4 regions of the Streptomyces sp. NPDC001351 genome follow, and region 3 is predicted to be linked to each of the others. Evidence: riboswitches for the same ligand, from Rfam matches in the RefSeq annotation. Region 3 holds a riboswitch; each other region holds the start of a gene.

Region 1 (4,691 bases), on a different contig from region 3:
CCGCCACGGCGAGGCCCCGAGCACGGCCGCCGCCTCCCGCAGACGCGCGTCCACGGCCCGCAGCACCGGCAGCATGGTCCGTACGACGAAGGGGGCGCCCACCAGCGCCTGCGCGAGCGGCACCAGAATCCATGAACTGCGCAGATCCAGCGGCGGCTTGTCCAGCGCGATCAGGAAGCCGAAGCCGACGGTCACGGCGGAGACGCCCAGGGGCAGCATCAGCAGCGCGTCGAAGCCGCGGACCAGCCGGCCCGCGTCCCGGCGCGCGAGCGCCGCGGCGGCCAGACCGCCGATCGCCACGGCGATGGCGGTCGCGGCGAGGGCGTACTGCAGCGAGTTGCCGATGGCCTGGATCGGCGGCACGAGGAAGGTCCCGCCGTCGTCGTGGGTCAGCGCCCGGTAGTAGCCGAAGCCGGAGGCGCCGAGGGAGCGCTGCACCAGCACCGCGAGCGGCAGCACGAGCAGCAGGAGGACGGTGGCGAGGACCCCGGCCAGCAGCGCCCACTGCCCGGCCCCGCGCGGCCGCCGCGCCGTGATGTTCGCGTCCACGAGCCGCAGGGCGGTCTCCCGCCGCCGTACCGTCCAGGCGTGCACGGCGAGGATCGCGCCGACGGCGGCGAACTGGACGATCGTGAGCACCGCGGCGGTGGACAGGTCGAAGATCTCCGAGGTCTGCCGGTAGATCTCGACCTCAAGGGTGGAGAAGGTCGGGCCGCCGAGGATCTGCACCACGCCGAAGGAGGTGAAGGTGAACAGAAACACCATCAGCGCGGCGGCGGCCACGGCGGGCGCGAGCGCCGGCAGGGTCACCTTCCGCCAGGCCCGCAGCGGAGACGCACCCAGCATCCGTGCCGCCTCCTCCTGACGCGGGTCGAGCTGCCCCCACAGACCGCCGACGGTCCGTACGACCACGGCGTAGTTGAAGAAGACGTGCGCCAGCAGGATGGCCCAGACCGTGGTGTCCAGCCGTACGCCCCACAGCTCGTCGAGCAGTCCCCCGCGTCCGACCAGCGCCAGGAACGCCGTACCGACGACGACCGTCGGCAGCACGAACGGGACGGTGACGACGGCCCGCAGCACCTGCTTGCCGGGAAAGTCGAGGCGCGCGAAGACATACGCGCCGGGGAGCGCGACCAGGAGCGTGAGCGCGGTGGAGGCGAGCGCCTGCCAGGTGGTGAACCACAGGACGTGCCGGATGTCGGACTGCGTGACGACGTCGGCGATCCGCCCGAACTGCCACTTCCCGTCGACCTTGAGCCCGCGCGCCACGATCGCGGCGACGGGCCAGACGAAGAAGGCGGCGAAGAACGCGACGGGCACGGCCATCAGGCCGAGCCGCACCGCGCTCCCCGTCCGCCTTTGGCGGACGGCTACTTCAGTACGAGTGACGTCCACGACTTGACCCACTGGTCACGGTTGGCGGCGATCTTCGTCGGGGCCATGGTCTCGGGGTCCTTGGCCGGCTGCCCGTACTTCGCGAACTCCGGCGGCACCTTGGCGCCCTCGATCACCGGGTAGACGAACATGTTGAGCGGCATGTCCTCCTGGAACTCCTTGCCGACCAGGAAGTCGATGAACGCCTTCCCGCCCTTGGTGTTCCCGGCGTTGCTGAGCAGCCCGGCGTACTCGATCTGCCGGAAGCAGGTGCCGTACGACGTTCCGATCGGCGCGGTCTTCGGCTTCGGGTCGCCGTAGATGACCTCGGCGGGCGGCGAAGAGGCGTAGGAGACGACGAGCGGCCGGTCCGCCTTGGCCTTCTTGCCGCCCGCGGATCCGGAGAACTCCTGGTTGTAGGCCTGCTCCCAGCCGTCGACGACCTTCACGCCGTTCGCCTTGAGCTTCTTCCAGTAGCCCTGCCAGCCGTCGTCTCCGTACTGGGCGGCGGTGCCGAGCAGGAAGCCGAGGCCGGGCGAGGAGGTGGAGGCGTTCTCGGTGACGAGGAGGTTCTTGTAGGCGGGCTTGACGAGATCGTCGAACGACTGGGGCGGGGTCAGCTTGTGCTCGCTGAAGTACGCCTTGTCGTAGTTGACGCAGATGTCACCGGAGTCGATCGGCGTGACCCGGTGCCTCGCCTGGTCGACCCGGTACTGCGCCTGGATCCGGTCCGCGCCCTTCGCCTCGTACGACTGGAACAGCCCGTTGTCGAGCGCCCGCGAGAGCAAGGTGTTGTCGACGCCGAAGAAGACGTCGCCCTGCGGGTTGTCCTTGGTGAGGATGGCCTTGTTGACGGCCTGCCCGGCGTCGCCGCTCTTGAGGACCCTGACCTTGTATCCGGACTGCTTCTCGAAGTCCGCGAGGACGTTCTTCGAGACGGCCCACGAGTCGTGGCTGACGAGGGTCACGGTCTTGGAGTCCGCCGAGCCTCCGCTGCCGGACGAGGACCCGCACGCGGACAGCGTGATCAGGCCGAGGCCGACCGCGGCGGCCACGAACGTCTTGGTGTGCACTGAATTCCTCCTGGCTGACCAGGAAGAGACGCGGCCCTGCCCGGGACCGCCGGAGCATTCCGCCGGCTCCCGGGCAGGGCGCAACAGCTCGAGTGAAGACCGAACTTCCTACCCAGAATGACCTGGGCAAGGTTCAGAGGGTCTGCGGCCCGGTTGCCGCACTCTCAGCGCTGTGGCGCTCCCCTGTCGGAATATGAAGATGTACGTACCGGCTCAGGCTACCGCTCGGTGGCCGCGAGCTGACCGCAGGCCCCGTCGATCTCCTGCCCCCGGGTGTCCCGGACGGTCACCGGCACACCATGCGCGGCGATGGCTTCGACGAAGGCCTTCTCGTCCTCGGGCCGGGAGGCGGTCCACTTCGAGCCGGGCGTCGGGTTCAGCGGGATGAGGTTGACGTGCACGGGCTTGCCACGGAGCAGCCGCCCGAGCCGGTCACCGCGCCACGCCTGGTCGTTGATGTCGCGAATGAGCGCGTACTCGATGCTCAGCCGCCGCCCGCTCTTCTCGACGTACTCGAACCCGGCGTCGAGGACCTCGCGCACCTTCCACCGCGTGTTGACGGGGACGAGGGTGTCGCGCAGCTCGTCGTCCGGCGCGTGCAGCGAGATGGCGAGCCGGCACTTGAAGCCCTCGTCGGCGAACCGGTGGATCGCGGGCACCAGACCGACGGTCGAGACGGTGATGCCGCGCTGCGACAGCCCGAGCCCGTCCGGAGCGGGATCGGTGAGCGCCCGGACGGCCCCGACCACGCGCTTGTAGTTGGCGAGCGGCTCGCCCATCCCCATGAAGACGATGTTGGACAGCCGGGAGGGCCCGCCGGGCACCTCGCCGTCCCGCAGCGCCCGCATCCCGTCGACGATCTGGTGCACGATCTCGGCGGTGGACAGATTCCGGTCGAGCCCGGCCTGCCCGGTGGCGCAGAAGGGGCAGTTCATCCCGCAGCCGGCCTGCGAGCTGATGCACATGGTCACCCGGTCCGGGTAGCGCATCAGCACCGACTCGACGAGCGTCCCGTCGAACAGCCGCCACAGGGTCTTGCGGGTCGTCCCCTGGTCGGTCGACAGATGCCGTACGACCGTCATCAGCTCGGGAAGCAGCGCCTCCTGCAGCTTGCCGCGCGAACCGGCCGGGATGTCGGTCCACTCCGCCGGGTCGTGCGCATACCGCGCGAAGTAGTGCTGCGACAGCTGCTTGGCACGAAACGGCTTCTCGCCGATCTCGGCCACCGCTTCCTTGCGCTCGGCGGGCGTGAGATCGGCAAGATGCCGCGGCGGCTTCTTGGCTCCGCGGGGGGCGACGAAAGTGAGTTCTCCGGGCTTAGGCATGGCTGTACCAGTGTCGCAGATCCAATTGGGTGACCTGGGGCTGCGAGGTGGGACGCCTGTCACTGGTGGTCGTCATCCGTCACCGCTGAGCGCCCTCGGACGGCCCACAGACGGCCCGAAATTCTCGGATCCCCCAGGGCCTGACCAGCTAGCATCGCTGCCAGTCCAGGGGACGGGGGTGCGCCATGGCAATCGGCCGCAAGGGTTCGCGACGCACCGTCGTCGACGGCACGACTTTCCGTTGGCGCCTGCGCCGCCAGCCCACGTACGACCAGGCTCTCTGTGATCGACCGTGCACGTACGCCGTGCAGCACGCTGATACCCCTGGCACGACCCTGGTCGTCACCACGAATCAGCCACACGCCAGCAACTGGTTCGGTGCGCCGAGTGTCGCGGTTCTGCCCAGAGACGTCGCCGCCGCTATCGCGTTGGCTCTCTCCCGAGGCTGGTCCCCCACGCAGCCGGCCTCCCCGTTCCACCTGGACCAGTCCGAAGGCTTCGCCGCTGGCCCGGCGCTACCTCTCGACTGAGCCGCCGCGCTGCTTCTCAGGCCAAGCGCTTAGAAGGCGCTGGAGCGGACCACCGGGTGAGCGGGCCTGACCTGGCCGTTTCCGGGCGCTGAGTGCGGACGTTCGGCTAGCTCGTACGCGCATGTGATCGCAGTCGCGACGAAGCTCGTCTTGGGGGCCTGCGGTTCCAGTGGCACCATAAAGGATCAAGACGCAAAATTAAATAGATGGAGCAGCACGTCAGAGTGGCGGGCCCCCAGGCGTCTTGATCATGGTTCGCAACGGGCCTCGACAGGTTCCTGGGTGGGTCCCGACGTCCCTCAATTTTCATCCCCCAACGTCACGTTGTAGCGGGAGAAAGCACTATGGTTACGGGCCTTGATGACGCTGTCGCGGCAGCAGCTGCAAAA
Region 2 (4,691 bases), on a different contig from region 3:
AGGTCGACCAGTTCGGCGTCCGAGATGCCCTTCACGAACTCGACGGCGCCTTCGAGGCCGTAGCGCTCCATGGCCTGGGCGACGGGGCCCTCCGTGGGCCGCTTGCCGACGACGACGAGGTGGGCGTCCGGGTGCTCGGTGCGGACCTTCGCGAGTGCCTCGACGAGGAAGACGAGGCCCTTGAGCGGGACGTCCGCGCTGGACGTCGTCACGATCCGGCCCGGGACGACGGGGACGGACGGGTCGGGCGAGAAGAGGTCGGTGTCGGCGCCGATGTGGACCACGTGGATACGGTCGTCCCGCACGCCGAGGTGGTCGATGATCTCGGCGCGCGAGGTGCCGGAGACGGTGAGGACCGAGGGCAGGCGGCGGGCGACGCGCTTCTGCATGCGGGTGAAGGCGTACCAGCGCCGCTTGCCCCAGCGCTGCTGCCAGTTCTCGGCGGCGTCCAGCTCCAGCTGCCGGTCGACGGTGATGGGGTGGTGGATGGTGGTCACCAGGGGGGCGCCCACATCGCCCAACAAGCCGTATCCGAGCGTCTGGTTGTCGTGCACGACGTCGAACTCGCCGCGGCGGGCGCGGAGATGGCGGCGGGCGCGCAGGGAGAACGTCAGCGGCTCCGGGAAGCCACCGGTCCACATGGTCGCGACCTCCAGCGCGTCGATCCAGTCGCGGTACTCGTCGCGCCCCGGGGTGCGGAAGGGGTCCGGCGAGCGGTAGAGGTCGAGGCTCGGCAGTTCGGTCAGGCTCAGGCGGCCGGCGTGGTCCGCGCCCTCGTCGAGCACGGGGTAGGGCTGGGAGCCGATGACCTCGACGCGGTGGCCGAGGCGGGCCAGCTCGCGGGAGAGGTGGCGGACGTAGACGCCCTGTCCGCCGCAGAACGGGTTCCCTTTATAGGTGAGGAGCGCGATGTGGAGCGGTCGCTCGCCGTCGGCGGCGAGGTCCTCCTGGGGACCCGCCTGACTGGCCTCAGCGGTCACTCTGGGCCCCCTTCTGCCTGCACTGTCCCGCGAGATTACGCCGGGACGCTAATCTAGAACAAGTTTCAGACTTGATCGTCCAGGAGGCTCTGAATCTACCGGCAGGTAGGGGCGCGGTGAGCAGTGGATCAGGTGATTCGCGCCACGGCACGGGCCCTGCCAAACTCGGTGCGATCACCAGCCCTCACCGACTGTCACGGAACGGGATCCATGCCTGCGCAAGCGAAGGTGGCCAAGGTGGAAGCACGTACCTCGCAGCCGGCCTCCCCGCCCCTCACGGAGCGGCAGGAGGCGCGCCGTCGGCGCATCCTGCACGCGAGCGCGCAGCTGGCCAGCCGGGGTGGTTTCGACGCGGTGCAGATGCGTGAGGTCGCCGAGTCCTCGCAGGTGGCCCTGGGCACCCTCTACCGCTACTTCCCGTCCAAGATCCATCTGCTGGTCGCCACCATGCAGGACCAGCTGGAGCACATGCACGGCACGCTGCGGAAGAAGCCGCCGCAGGGGGAGACGGCGGCCGAGCGGGTCGCCGAGACCCTGATGCGGGCCTTCCGCGCGCTGCAGCGCGAGCCGCATCTGGCGGACGCGATGGTGCGTGCGCTGACCTTCGCCGACCGGAGTGTCTCGCCCGAGGTGGACCAGGTCTCCCGCCAGACCACCGTGATCATCCTGGACGCGATGGGCCAGGAGAACCCGACCCCCGAGCAGCTGTCCGCGGTCCGTGTCATCGAGCACACCTGGCACTCGGCCCTGATCACCTGGCTCTCCGGCCGCGCCTCCATCGCCCAGGTCAAGATCGACATCGAGACGGTGTGCCGGCTGATCGACCTGACGGATCCGGCGGCGACCGCGAACCCGTCCTGAGGAGGACAGGGGAAGCCGGCCGCGCCCCGGAGCCCCGTCTCAGCCGATCGCGGCCAGCCCGCTCCAGCTTCGCCCGATCGCCGCGCCGTCCACCCACACGGCCAGGAGCCGACGTGCCTCCGCCTCCGGAGCCGCGAGGGACACCGTCTGCGCACCTGCCGGCAGGCTCCGGTCCTGCTGATGGGTGCCCTCGCTGCAGCAGGCGCAGAGCACGCGGACGCTGCTGGCCGGTTCGGCGCCGTAGCCGTGGTCGCCGAACAGGTCGAGCAGGGCCCGCAGGTCGTCCGCCTCGCCGGCCGCCACGGTCACCTCCAGGGTGGGCAGCTCGGAGGCCTCGAAGAGGAGCAGCTCGTCGAAGACGGGGAAGGTCACTCCGTCGAGGATCCGCTCCCCCTTCGGCTCGCCGTCGTGGACGACGATCTCGCCGTACCGCCGCCCTCCGGTCACGGGTACGTTGACCACCCGTCCGCGCGTCGGGCACAGCCGCTCGATCCACACGACCTCGCGTTTGCCGCCGGTGTCGAGCCGCACACACGCGTTGCCGAAGCCGTCCACGATCTCGCCGTCGCCGTCCGGGAGGTCGATGCCGAAGCCGGCCCAGGCGTCGCGGGCCGTCGCCCAGTCCCGTTGGATGGTCGCCGCGATGCCCAGGTTCCAGTACGCCGGGTCACCCTCACCGCGCGGGGAGCGCGCGGCGGCCTCGCGTCCGAGTTCATACGCCTTCGCCCAGTTCCGCAGGAACTTGTGGGCGAGCGCGGTGTTGTACCACCAGTTGGCGCTCGGTTTCTCGTCCGGGAAATGGGCGAGCACCTGCTCGTAGAGGCCGGCGGCGCGCAGCCACTCCTCGGCCCCCCACGCCTCACGAGCCTGCTTGATCAGCTTTCTGGCCTCGGACTTGCGCACGCTTCCCCGCCCTGATCGCACCTACGGCAACCGCTGGAGCGTAGCGCGCACACAAAGGACCTACGAGACGGGTTCCCTTCGCCGGCATTACCCGGGTCAGGTAGTGGAGGTCGCCTTCCGGTCGCGGACCTTGCGGTCCACGGCCCTCCGGCCTCTCAGCCCGGACCGTCGACGTCGGTCCCAGCGGACTGACTGCTTCACGCCAGAATCGGCTACTCCGGTTCGGACTCCCTCACTCGTCCCGTAGGCCAATTCCCAGAATAGAACATCCGACCGGGAATGAACCACCTGAAAGGGTACTTTTTCGGGCACTACTCCTCCGGCGGAAACACCGGCTCCCCGCTCTCCAGCAGCGTGATCACGATCGCCTCCACCGGGCAGTTCTCCGCCGCCTCCAGGATGCGTTCGTTGGCGTCGGCCTCCGGCTCGACGGGGTGCGACTGCATGGCCGAGTCGAGACGGAAGGCACCGGTCGCGCGGTGGACGCACTGGGCCGAGCCGATGCAGATGGAGCGGTCGACCTCGACGTGCCAGCGGTCTCCCGCCCCCATCCTCTCAGCCCTCCCAGCCGGCCGGGAGATGGATCATCTTGTGTTCGAGGTACTCGCCGTAGCCCTCGGGGCCGAACTCCCGCCCCAGGCCCGAGTTCTTGTAGCCGCCGAAGGGGCCGAGCATGTCGAGGCTGAAGGTGTTCACCGAGTACGTGCCGGTACGGACCCGGCGTGCGACCTCGATGCCGTGCGCCACGTCCGCCGTCCACACGCTGCCGCTCAGCCCGTAGTCGGAGTCGTTCGCGATCTTCAGGGCTTCGGACTCGTCGCCGTAGGGAAGCAGGCAGATCACCGGGCCGAAGATCTCCTCCCGGGCTATCCGCATCGAGTTGTCGACGTCGCCGAAGAGGGTCGGCTCGACGTACCAGCCGCGGTCCAGGCCCGGCGGGCGGCCGCCGCCGGTGAGTATCTTGGCGCCCTCCTCCTGGCCGATGCGGATGTAGTCGAGGTTGCGCTGCTGCTGGCGCCTGGCGACGAGGGGGCCGACCTGGGTCGCCGCATCCAGCGGGTCGCCGACGACCAGGGCGCTCGCCGCCGCCGCGAAGGCCTCGGCGAACTCTTCGTAGCGCGAGCGCGGCAGGAGGATGCGGGTCTGGGCCACGCACGCCTGGCCGTTGTTCATCCAGGCCGCCGGGACGACGCCCGCGACGGTGGCCGCCACGTCCGCGTCCGGCAGGACGACCGCCGCCGACTTGCCGCCCAGCTCCAGTGTCACGCGGGTGAGGTTGCGGGAGGCCACCTCCATCACGCGCCTGCCCGCCGCCACCGATCCGGTGAAGGCGACCTTGTCGATCCCGGGGTGCCCGACCAGGTACTCGCTGACCTCGCGGTCCGCGGGCAGGATCGACAGCACACCCTCGGGCAGCCCGGCCTCGCGTGTGATGTCGGCCAGGATGTACGCGTCCAGCGGCGACTCGGGCGACGGCTTGAGCACCACCGTGCAGCCGGTGAGCAGCGCGGGCGCGAGCTTGGCGGCGGCCACGAACTGCGGGACGTTCCAGGGGACCACGGCCGCGACGACCCCGACCGGTTCGCGCCGCACCAGGATCTTGCCGAGGACGCCGTCGCGCTGCTCCTCGTATGTGAAGTCGCGGGCGACGGTGATCGCCGCGTCCCACACCATCATCGCGCCGAGCGCCTGCGCGAGGACGCTCCAGGAGTACGGGGAGCCGTTCTCGGAGGAGATCACGCGGGCGATCTCCTCGTGCCGTACGGCGATCGCGTCCTTGATGCGGGTGACGACCTCGATCCGTTCGCCGAGGGTCATCCGCGGCCAGGGCCCCTCGTCGAAGGCACGGCGGGCGACCGCGACGGCCCGGTCGACGTCCCCCCGCGAGGCGTGCGGCACCCGCCCGATGACCTCCTCGGTGTGCGGTGAGATCACCTCGATGACGTC
Region 3 (4,691 bases):
AGACGGGACGGCGGGGATCGGCCGGAACGCTTCTTCGTGCGATGCGGAGGGCGCAGTAACGCTTCTCCATGCCTCCATGCCTCCATGCCTCCATGCCTCCATGCCCCCCCCATGCGCACGGCAGCCGGAGTCTGTACCGCCCCAACGTCTGTTCAAGCGGGTCCGAGCGGTCCTCGGCTCACCGCTTGCGCCGTCGGCCCCGCCCCGTGCGTGCCGCAGCAGGTGCTGCGCCGACCGTGCCCGCCGCCTGCTCCGGGCCGGGACGGTCGGCCGCGACCACCAGTGCCGCGAGCAGCGTCGTGACCGGCACCGAGGCGACCAGGCCGATCGAGCCCACCAGTGTCCGTACGATCTCCTCCGCCACCAGTTCGCTGTTGGCGACCGTCCCCACACTGCTCTGCGCGATGGAGAAGAGCAGCAGCAAGGGCAGCGCGGCGCCCGCGTAGGCGAGGACGAGGGTGTTGACGACGGATGCGATGTGGTCGCGGCCGATGCGGATGCCCGCCCGGTACAGCCCCCGCCAGCCCATGGTCGGGTTTGCGTCGTGCAACTCCCAGACAGCCGACGTCTGGGTGACCGTCACGTCGTCGAGGACACCGAGCGAACCGATGATGACGCCGGCCAGCAGCAGGCCGCTCATGTCGATCGACGGGTACAGGCCGTGGATCAGACCGGTGTTGTCGTCCGTGTTGCCGGTCAACGCGGCCCAGCCGATGAATTCGGAGCCGAGCAGGCCGATCAGGATGAGCGAGAGCAGCGTGCCCAGCACCGCCACGGAGGTACGGGCCGACAGGCCGTGGCACATGTAGAGCGCGATCAGCATGATGGCGCTCGATCCGATCACCGCCACGAGCAGCGGGTTCGAACCTTGCAGGATCGCGGGCAGGATGAAGAAGGTCAGCACCATGAAGCTGACGGCCAGCGCGATCAGGGCCATCAGCCCGCGCAACCGGCCCACCACTACGACCGCGAGTGCGAAGATGCCGGCCAGCAGCGCCATGGGGAAGCGGCGGTTCACATCGGCGACCGAGTACTGCAGATCCTTCGGCGCGGAGGGCTCGTAGGCGGCCACGACCTTCTCGCCCTCGTGCAGTTGCCGCGACTGGTCCGGCTGCACGATCTCGGTGAACGTACGGCCCTTGTCCTTGCCGGTGTCGACGCGGATCGTCGCCTTCTTACAGGTGCCTTTCGCCTGCTGCTGGGCGGAGGAGCCCTCTGCGGTGGAGGTGTCCCCGGTCGGGGTCTCGCCCGAGGCGTTCACCGACTTGCAGCTCACCTCGACGACCTTGGCGACCGTCGCCTGCTGGGTCTGCCGGTCGAAACCCACACCGGTGCGCTGGTGCGGCGGGGCACCACCGGGCCACAGGACCACGAGCCCGACCGCGACGGCCGCGGCGAACGGGATCAGGATGGCGGCGATGACCTTGCGCAGGTGCTGGGAGACGGGTGCCGCCGGACCGTGGCTGTGCGAGTGACCGTGCCCGCCACCGGAACCATGGCTGTGCCCCGGCCCGTGCCCGCCACTGGACTCGTGACCGTCCCTGGCGCCCGGTCCTGGCCCGTGGTGGTGACCGGCCCCGAAACCATGGCTGCTGCCGTCTCCGGAGCCGTGTCCGCGAGGCTGCTCCGGAGGGGGGTAGGGGGGCTGATGCGTCGTGGTCACCGCCCGATCATCGCAAGAGCGGCAGGGGCCCTCTGTTCAGCGCGCCCGAATTGACGCTAGCGTGGAGGCACCTTTGCACACGCGGGAGCTCGGAGCACCGGGCTGAGAGGGCGCTGACCTCCGTCCCAGCGATGTTTCACGTGGAACATCACCGAAGTCGAGTGATGTTCCCCACGAGACGTCGACAGACGGAAACCGCTGCGTCGACCGCCGAACCTGTTACCGGGTAATGCCGGCGTAGGGAGTAGGTCTCATGACCAACAAGGACGCACGCACGCCTGCCTCCAGCCAGGACGGACAGCCCATTCAGGGCGAACAGTCCCAGGAGGCCGGGAAGTCCATCGGCTGGCACAAGGCGTATGTCGAGGGCTCACGCCCCGATCTGCGGGTGCCGGTCCGTCAGGTGCATCTCACCAACGGGCAGTCGGTCACGCTGTACGACACGTCGGGCCCGTACACCGATCCGCTCATCGACACCGATGTGCGCAGGGGGCTTGCCCCGCTGCGCGAGAACTGGATCATCGCGCGCGGTGACACCGAGGAGTACGCGGGCCGTCCCGCCCGTCCTGAGGACGACGGGATCAAGCACACCTCTCCGCGAGGCGGTCTGCGCAACCTCGACGCGGTCTTCCCGGGCCGGCCGCGCCAGCCGCGCCGCAGTCGCGACGGCAAGGCGGTCACGCAGCTCGCGTATGCCCGCCGTGGGGAGATCACGCCGGAGATGGAGTACGTGGCCATCCGGGAGAACGTCTCGCCCGAGGTCGTCCGCCAGGAGATCGAGGCGGGCCGCGCGGTACTGCCGGCCAACGTCAATCACCCGGAGATCGAGCCGATGATCATCGGCAAGCGGTTCCTGGTGAAGGTCAACGCCAACATCGGCAACTCCGCGGTGACCTCTTCCATCGAGGAGGAGGTCGAGAAGATGACCTGGGCGACCCGTTGGGGCGCCGACACGGTCATGGACCTGTCCACCGGCCGCAACATCCACACCACGCGTGAATGGGTGCTGCGCAACTCCCCCGTCCCCATCGGCACGGTGCCGCTCTATCAGGCCCTGGAGAAGGTGGACGGCCGAGCCGAGGAGCTCAGCTGGGAGATCTACAAGGACACCGTCATCGAGCAGGCCGAGCAGGGCGTGGACTACATGACGGTCCACGCGGGCGTCCGTCTGCCGTACGTCCCGCTCACCGCGAACCGCAAGACCGGCATCGTCTCGCGCGGCGGCTCGATCATGGCCGCGTGGTGCCTCGCGCACCACAAGGAGTCGTTCCTGTACGAGAACTTCGAGGAACTCTGCGAGATCCTCGCCGCCTACGACGTCACGTACTCGCTGGGCGACGGCCTCAGGCCGGGATCGATCGCGGACGCCAACGACGAGGCGCAGTTCGCGGAGTTGCGCACGCTCGGGGAACTCAACCGGATCGCCAAGCGTTTCAACGTACAGACCATGATCGAGGGCCCGGGACACGTCCCGATGCACAAGATCAAGGAGAACATCGACCTTCAGCAGGAGATCTGTGATGAAGCTCCGTTCTATACGCTCGGCCCGCTGACCACCGACGTCGCGCCTGCGTACGACCACATCACCTCCGGCATAGGTGCCGCGATGATCGCCTGGTGGGGCACGGCCATGCTCTGCTATGTCACGCCCAAGGAACACCTGGGCCTGCCCAACCGTGACGACGTCAAGACCGGTGTCATCACCTACAAGATCGCAGCCCATGCAGCCGACCTCGCCAAGGGGCACCCCGGTGCGCAGGAGTGGGACGACGCGCTGTCCGACGCCCGCTTCGAGTTCCGGTGGGAGGACCAGTTCAACCTCGCTCTGGACCCGGACACGGCACGGGAGTTCCACGACGAGACCCTCCCTGCGGAGCCGGCCAAGACCGCCCACTTCTGCTCGATGTGCGGGCCGAAGTTCTGCTCGATGAAGATTAGCCAAAGCATCACAGAGCAGTTCGGTGGTACAGCCGCTGCCGGGGCGTCTGCTGAGGAGGTCGCTGAGGGGATGCTGCAGAAGTCGAAGGAGTTCGCGGCGAGCGGTAACCGGGTCTACCTGCCCCTGGCCGACTGACCCCGACGTTTTGGGCTGATTCCTTGTCCACGGCCCCGGTCAAGACGGCCGGGGCCACACGAGGCTTTGGGAAATCTTGCTCCAAGCCGTAACGGAAGAGACAAGATCGCGCATGGCGTGATCTATGTCCCTACCCTGCCTGACATGGGCGGGATCGATGTAGCCAATGGAGTCGTCGGCGCGGTGCTGGGGATGCTGTTCGCGGTGTTGTTCCAACAACCGTTACAGGACAGCTGGTACAGACTGCGGACTCGCTCCACGAGAGCGGTACGCAGCCTGAGGCAGCGGGAGGAGTCCAGTCCCGCGTGGAGAGCCTTCTCCGTAGGCCCCCTCCACACATCTGCCCTGATTGTGGAAGGGGATGGTGAGTCGTCCATACCTGCCGAAGCCATCTACATCCAGGTCCTCGACGAGGAGATCGAGCTGCCCTCGGACATGGTCGGCTGGCGCGCTGAAATTGAGGCTGAGAGCGCGCGTTTGCGTGCGGAGGGTCAGACACCGTTGTGGAATGGTCCTCGCTACGCAGTCGAGTCGTTCGACGTCTCACGCACCGCCCTCGACGAGCAGCCCGAAGTTCATCTGAGGCTGCGCCCGACGGACTATTACACCTTTCTCGCGGCCCAGCAGCTCGACCGCCGACTAGCCGACGGGTCAACTCCCCGGTCCCGCTACCTCGACCCGGACAATCCGCTGAGATCACCTGCGTTTCTGCAATGCAGTTTCGCCATCAACGTTGCGGTCGTGACCGCCGACGACATGTTGGTCGTCAGTCAGCGCAGTGACAGGGTCCGTATGGCGCCGGGTGTCTGGAACTCATCCGTGAACGAGGGCATGTCACGGCACATCGACTCATCCGGCCGGAGCGCCCCGGACCTGTATGCCGTCGCTCGGCGCGGCATGCGGGAGGAACTCTCCATAGAGCCCAACGAGTACTCGCTCGAACTGCTTGCCTTT
Region 4 (4,691 bases), on a different contig from region 3:
TCGCCGCCTGTCGGGACCGCCGTCCCGCCGTGCTACGCCGTGGCCGTCTTCATGGGCCGTGCCGGGTCCGCGAGCAGCTCCGGGTCCATCGGGGTGCCCGCCTCGATCAGCCGTCTGCCCTGCGCCAGGTCCCTCGGCCTGCCGACCGCCAGCAGGGCGACCAGGCGGCTCTCGCGCAGCCAGCAGACGGACCAGGCGGGGCCCGACGGGTCGCCGCGCCACACGGTCGTGTCGGCGCCGGTGTGGTGACCGGCGTACTGGACGAAGCGGCCGAACTGCTCGGACCAGAAGTACGGGACCGGGTCGTAGACCGCGGGGGGCTCGCCGGTGGCCTCGCCGATGATGTTCGCGGCCACCGTGCGCGGGCCCTGGAGGGCGTTGTCCCAGTGATGGACCAGCAGGCGCTCGCCATACCGTCCCGAGGGGAAGGAGGCGCAGTCGCCGACGGCGTAGACGTCCGGTGCCGAGGTGCGCAGACGGGCGTCGGCGAGGACCTCGCGGTGCGCGCCGAGCTCGATGCCGGCGCCGGTCAGCCAGTCGGTGGCGGGGCGCGCGCCGATGCCGACCACGACGGCGCCCGCGGGCAGCCGGGAGCCGTCGGCGAGGACGACCGCGCCGGGCTCGATGTGCGCCACGCGCGCGTGTGTGCGCAGTTCGGCGCCCGCGTCGGCGTACCAGGCGGCCATCGGTGCGGCCACCTCCGCGGGCAGCGCGCCGGCGAGCGGCCGGTCGGCGGCCTCGACGACGGTCACCGCGCAGCCCGCCTCGCGCGCGGCCGTGGCGAACTCCGCGCCGATCCAGCCCGCGCCGACGACCACGATGTCGTGCTGCCTGGCCAGCACGGGCCGCAGCCGCGCGGCGTCGTCCAGGGTGCGCAGCAGGTGCACGCCGGGCACGCCCTCGGTGCCCGGGAGCGTGATCGGTTCGGCGCCTGTCGCGAGGACCAGGACGTCGTACGGCACGGGCCCGGCCTCGGTGTCCAGCTCGTGCCCGCCGGGGCGCACGCCGAGCACCTCGCATCCCAGTCGCAGTTCGATGCCGAGCGCCTCGAAGTCGACGTCGAAGGCGGAGCCCTCGGACTTGCCGAGCAGAACGGCCTTGGACAGCGGCGGCCGGTCGTAGGGCTGATGGGGTTCGGCGCCGATCACCGTCACGGTGCCGGTGAAGCCCTGTTCGCGCAGGGCGACCGCCGTCTGGACACCGGCCATGCCCGCGCCGACGACGACCACGCGCCGCCCCGGTGACGTGCTCACTTCCCGCGTCTGCTCGCTCACCTGATCACCATAGACAACTGACTATTTGTCAGTCAGGAGTCGTGCTCAGTGACCTGCTCCACAACACTCGTTCCGCTGCCGGACTGCGACTCCCACTCCCAGGTCTCCTCCAGGCGCACCCGCCCGTCCGGCAACTCCACGACGGCCGAGACGCAGTGCCCGGAGGACGTCGTCCCGTCGTTCTTCAGCTGGACGTACCGGAAGTCCAGCCGGTCACCTGACCGAGTACCCACCAGATGCCCGCGTACGACGTCGCCGCCCGCGTACTCGGCCCAGATCTCGCCGTCCTGCTCGTGGTACGTGAACCGGGTCCGGGTACCCACCTGACCTGGGGCCTGGTCGGCGACGGGGGCGAGGACGAGGCCGTCCAGCGAGCGGGGCATGACGGAAGGCTCCCTTACAGAGGCACGGCGGGTCGGGCTAGGGTGGCCAACGTACAAGCACTCGCGGGAGCCCGGACGCACCGGGCTGAGAGGGAGGCTGGCGGCCTCCGACCGTACGAACCTGATCCGGGTCATGCCGGCGAAGGGAGGGGCTGGACGCCCATGTCGTCACGTACGTCAGACGTCCTCGTCATCGGGGGCGGAATCATCGGCCTGGTCACGGCCTGGCGGGCCGCGCAGCGCGGCTTCTCCACGGCCGTCGTGGACCCCGAACCGGGCGGCGGGGCCGCCCAGGTGGCCGCCGGGATGCTGGCCGCGGTCACGGAACTGCACTACGGCGAGCAGACACTGCTCGGCCTCAATCTGGCCTCGGCCCGCCGCTACCCGGACTTCGCGGCCGAGCTCACCGAGCTCACCGGCCAGGACCTCGGCTACCGCCGGTGCGGCACGCTCGCCGTCGCCCTGGACGCCGACGACCGCGCCCATCTGCGCGAACTGCACGCGCTGCAGCGGGAGTCGGGCCTGGAGTCGGAGTGGCTGTCGGGGCGCGAGTGCCGGCGCCTGGAGCCGATGCTCGCACCGGGCGTGCGCGGCGGCCTGAGGGTGGACGGTGACCACCAGATCGACCCGCGGCGGCTGGCACGCGCGCTGGTGGCCGCGTGCGAGCGGGCCGGAGTGGTGTTCCACCGGGCGTGGGCCGAGCGTTTCCATGTCGTACGGGACCGGGCCTGCGGCGTCACCACGACGGACGGCGCGGAGCTGGGCGCGGGCCAGGTGGTCCTGGCCGCCGGCAGCCTCAGCGGACGGCTGCCGGGCGTCCCGGACGAGGTGTTGCCGCCCGTGCGCCCCGTGAAGGGGCAGGTGCTGCGGCTGACCGTGCCGAAGCGGTACGCGCCGTTCCTGAGCCGCACGGTGCGCGCCGTCGTCCGCGGCAGCCATGTCTACCTGGTGCCGCGCGAGAGCGGCGAGCTGGTGATCGGTGCGACCAGTGAGGAGCTGGGCTGGGACACGACGGTCACCGCGGGCGGGGTGTACGAGCTGCTGCGCGACGCCCACGAACTGGTCCCCGGGATCACCGAGCTGCCGCTGACGGAGACGCGGGCCGGCCTGCGCCCCGGCTCCCCGGACAACGCGCCCTTGCTCGGGCCGACCGAACTGCCCGGTCTGCTGCTGGCCACCGGCCACTACCGCAACGGCGTGCTGCTCACGCCGGTCACCGGCGACGCCATGGCGCATGTCCTGGCCACCGGTGAACTCCCGGACGAGGCACGCCCGTTCACCCCCAAGCGTTTCGCGCTCCTGGAGCAGCCCGCATGAACATCTCCGTCAACGGAGAGCTCCGGGAGTTCGCTTCCGGCACGGCTCTCGACACCGTCGTCCGCGCGCTGACCCCGGCTCCCTCCGGAGTGGCCGCCGCCCTGAACGAAACCGTCGTGCCGCGCGCACAGTGGCCGTCGACGTCCCTCCGTGAGGGCGACCGCGTCGAGGTCCTCACCGCCGTCCAAGGAGGCTGACCCATGGCCGACGACCCCTTTGTCATCGGCGGTACGTCCTTCACGTCCCGCCTGATCATGGGCACCGGCGGTGCCCCCAGCCTCGACGTCCTCGAGCGGGCGCTGATGGCGTCCGGCACGGAGCTGACGACGGTCGCGATGCGGCGCGTGGACCCCTCGGTGCACGGCTCGGTGGTGTCCGTCCTGGAGAAGCTCGGCATCCGGGTGCTGCCGAACACGGCGGGCTGCTTCACCGCCGGGGAGGCCGTGCTGACCGCCCGCCTCGCGCGCGAGGCACTCGGCACCGAATTGATCAAACTTGAGGTGATCGCCGACGAGCGCACCCTGCTGCCGGACCCGATCGAGCTGCTGGACGCCGCCGAGACCCTGGTCGACGACGGTTTCACCGTGCTGCCGTACACCAACGACGACCCGGTTCTCGCCCGCAAGCTGGAGGACGTCGGCTGCGCGGCGATCATGCCGCTCGGCTCACCCATCGGCTCCGGGCTCGGCATCCGCAACCCGCACAACTTCCAGCTGATCACCGAGCACGCGCGCGTGCCGGTGATTTTGGACGCGGGCGCCGGTACGGCCTCGGACGCGGCGCTCGCGATGGAGCTGGGGTGTGCGGGTGTGATGCTCGCCTCAGCGGTGACGCGGGCACAGGAGCCGCAGCTGATGGCCGAGGCCATGAAGCACGCCGTGGAGGCGGGCAGGCTCGCGTACCGGGCGGGCCGCATCCCGCGCCGCCATTTCGCGGAGGCGTCCTCGCCGCATGAGGGGCGCGCGCACCTGGATCCCGAACGCCCCGCGTTCTGAACGCGCGTTCGACAAGTTCCGGAAGTGGGTGCGACGTCCGTCACAGGTCGGCTGCAGTCCCGCTCCGATCTCACCCGAACCGGCAGCCCTGTCAGTCACGGCTCGTACACTCACCTGCGTGGATACGACCCTTCAGGACCCTCTGGTCGGGCAGGTGCTCGACGGGCGCTATCGCGTGGACGCGCGGATCGCGGTCGGCGGGATGGCCACGGTCTACCGGGCCCTGGACACCCGCCTGGACCGCGTGCTCGCGCTCAAGGTGATGCATCCGACGCTCGCGGCCGACGGCACCTTCGTCGACCGGTTCATCCGCGAGGCCAAGTCGGTCGCGAGGCTCGCACACCCGAACGTGGTGCAGGTCTTCGACCAGGGCACCGACGGGTCGTACGTCTACCTGGCCATGGAGTACGTCGCCGGGTGCACCCTGCGAGACGTGCTGCGCGAGCGCGGGGCGCTGCAGCCGCGCGCCGCCCTGGACATCCTGGAGCCGGTGCTCGCCGCGCTCGGCGCCGCGCACCGCGCCGGGTTCGTCCACCGCGACATGAAGCCGGAGAACGTGCTGATAGGGGACGACGGCCGGGTCAAGGTCGCCGACTTCGGCCTGGTGCGCTCCGTGGACACGGTCACCAACACCACCGGCACCGTCCTGGGCACCGTCTCCTACCTCGCTCCCGAGCAGATGGAGCACGGCACGGCCGACCCCCGGGTCGACGTGTACGCGT

What was found. A riboswitch is a leader RNA that binds a small molecule or an ion and turns the genes downstream of it on or off. The one in region 3 is predicted to bind thiamine pyrophosphate.
Region 1: another riboswitch for thiamine pyrophosphate. It lies ahead of ACFY1U_RS46605 (thiamine ABC transporter substrate binding subunit); the one in region 3 lies ahead of thiC (phosphomethylpyrimidine synthase ThiC).
Region 2: another riboswitch for thiamine pyrophosphate. It lies ahead of ACFY1U_RS02010 (tetratricopeptide repeat protein); the one in region 3 lies ahead of thiC (phosphomethylpyrimidine synthase ThiC).
Region 4: another riboswitch for thiamine pyrophosphate. It lies ahead of thiO (glycine oxidase ThiO); the one in region 3 lies ahead of thiC (phosphomethylpyrimidine synthase ThiC).

What each region holds. Positions count from the first base shown of each region.
Region 1 is NZ_JBIAWS010000021.1:154,391-159,081, forward strand. It holds gene ACFY1U_RS46600 (ABC transporter permease) at 1-1,326, opposite strand, end outside; gene ACFY1U_RS46605 (thiamine ABC transporter substrate binding subunit) at 1,371-2,447, opposite strand; TPP riboswitch at 2,535-2,642, opposite strand; gene rlmN (23S rRNA (adenine(2503)-C(2))-methyltransferase RlmN) at 2,666-3,772, opposite strand.
Region 2 is NZ_JBIAWS010000001.1:442,048-446,738, reverse strand. It holds gene ACFY1U_RS02020 (glycosyltransferase family 4 protein) at 1-980, opposite strand, end outside; gene ACFY1U_RS02015 (TetR family transcriptional regulator) at 1,191-1,841, shown strand; gene ACFY1U_RS02010 (tetratricopeptide repeat protein) at 1,881-2,744, opposite strand; TPP riboswitch at 2,801-2,988, opposite strand; gene ACFY1U_RS02005 (ferredoxin) at 3,056-3,295, opposite strand; gene ACFY1U_RS02000 (aldehyde dehydrogenase) at 3,300-4,691, opposite strand, start outside.
Region 3 is NZ_JBIAWS010000004.1:580,357-585,047, forward strand. It holds gene ACFY1U_RS17640 (SsgA family sporulation/cell division regulator) at 1-1, shown strand, start outside; gene ACFY1U_RS17645 (YibE/F family protein) at 179-1,663, opposite strand; TPP riboswitch at 1,735-1,924, shown strand; gene thiC (phosphomethylpyrimidine synthase ThiC) at 1,917-3,737, shown strand; gene ACFY1U_RS17655 (hypothetical protein) at 3,882-4,691, shown strand, end outside.
Region 4 is NZ_JBIAWS010000001.1:767,442-772,132, reverse strand. It holds gene ACFY1U_RS03525 (NAD(P)/FAD-dependent oxidoreductase) at 33-1,274, opposite strand; gene ACFY1U_RS03520 (hypothetical protein) at 1,307-1,657, opposite strand; TPP riboswitch at 1,711-1,822, shown strand; gene thiO (glycine oxidase ThiO) at 1,820-2,974, shown strand; gene thiS (sulfur carrier protein ThiS) at 2,971-3,171, shown strand; gene ACFY1U_RS03505 (thiazole synthase) at 3,175-3,969, shown strand; gene pknB (Stk1 family PASTA domain-containing Ser/Thr kinase) at 4,088-4,691, shown strand, end outside.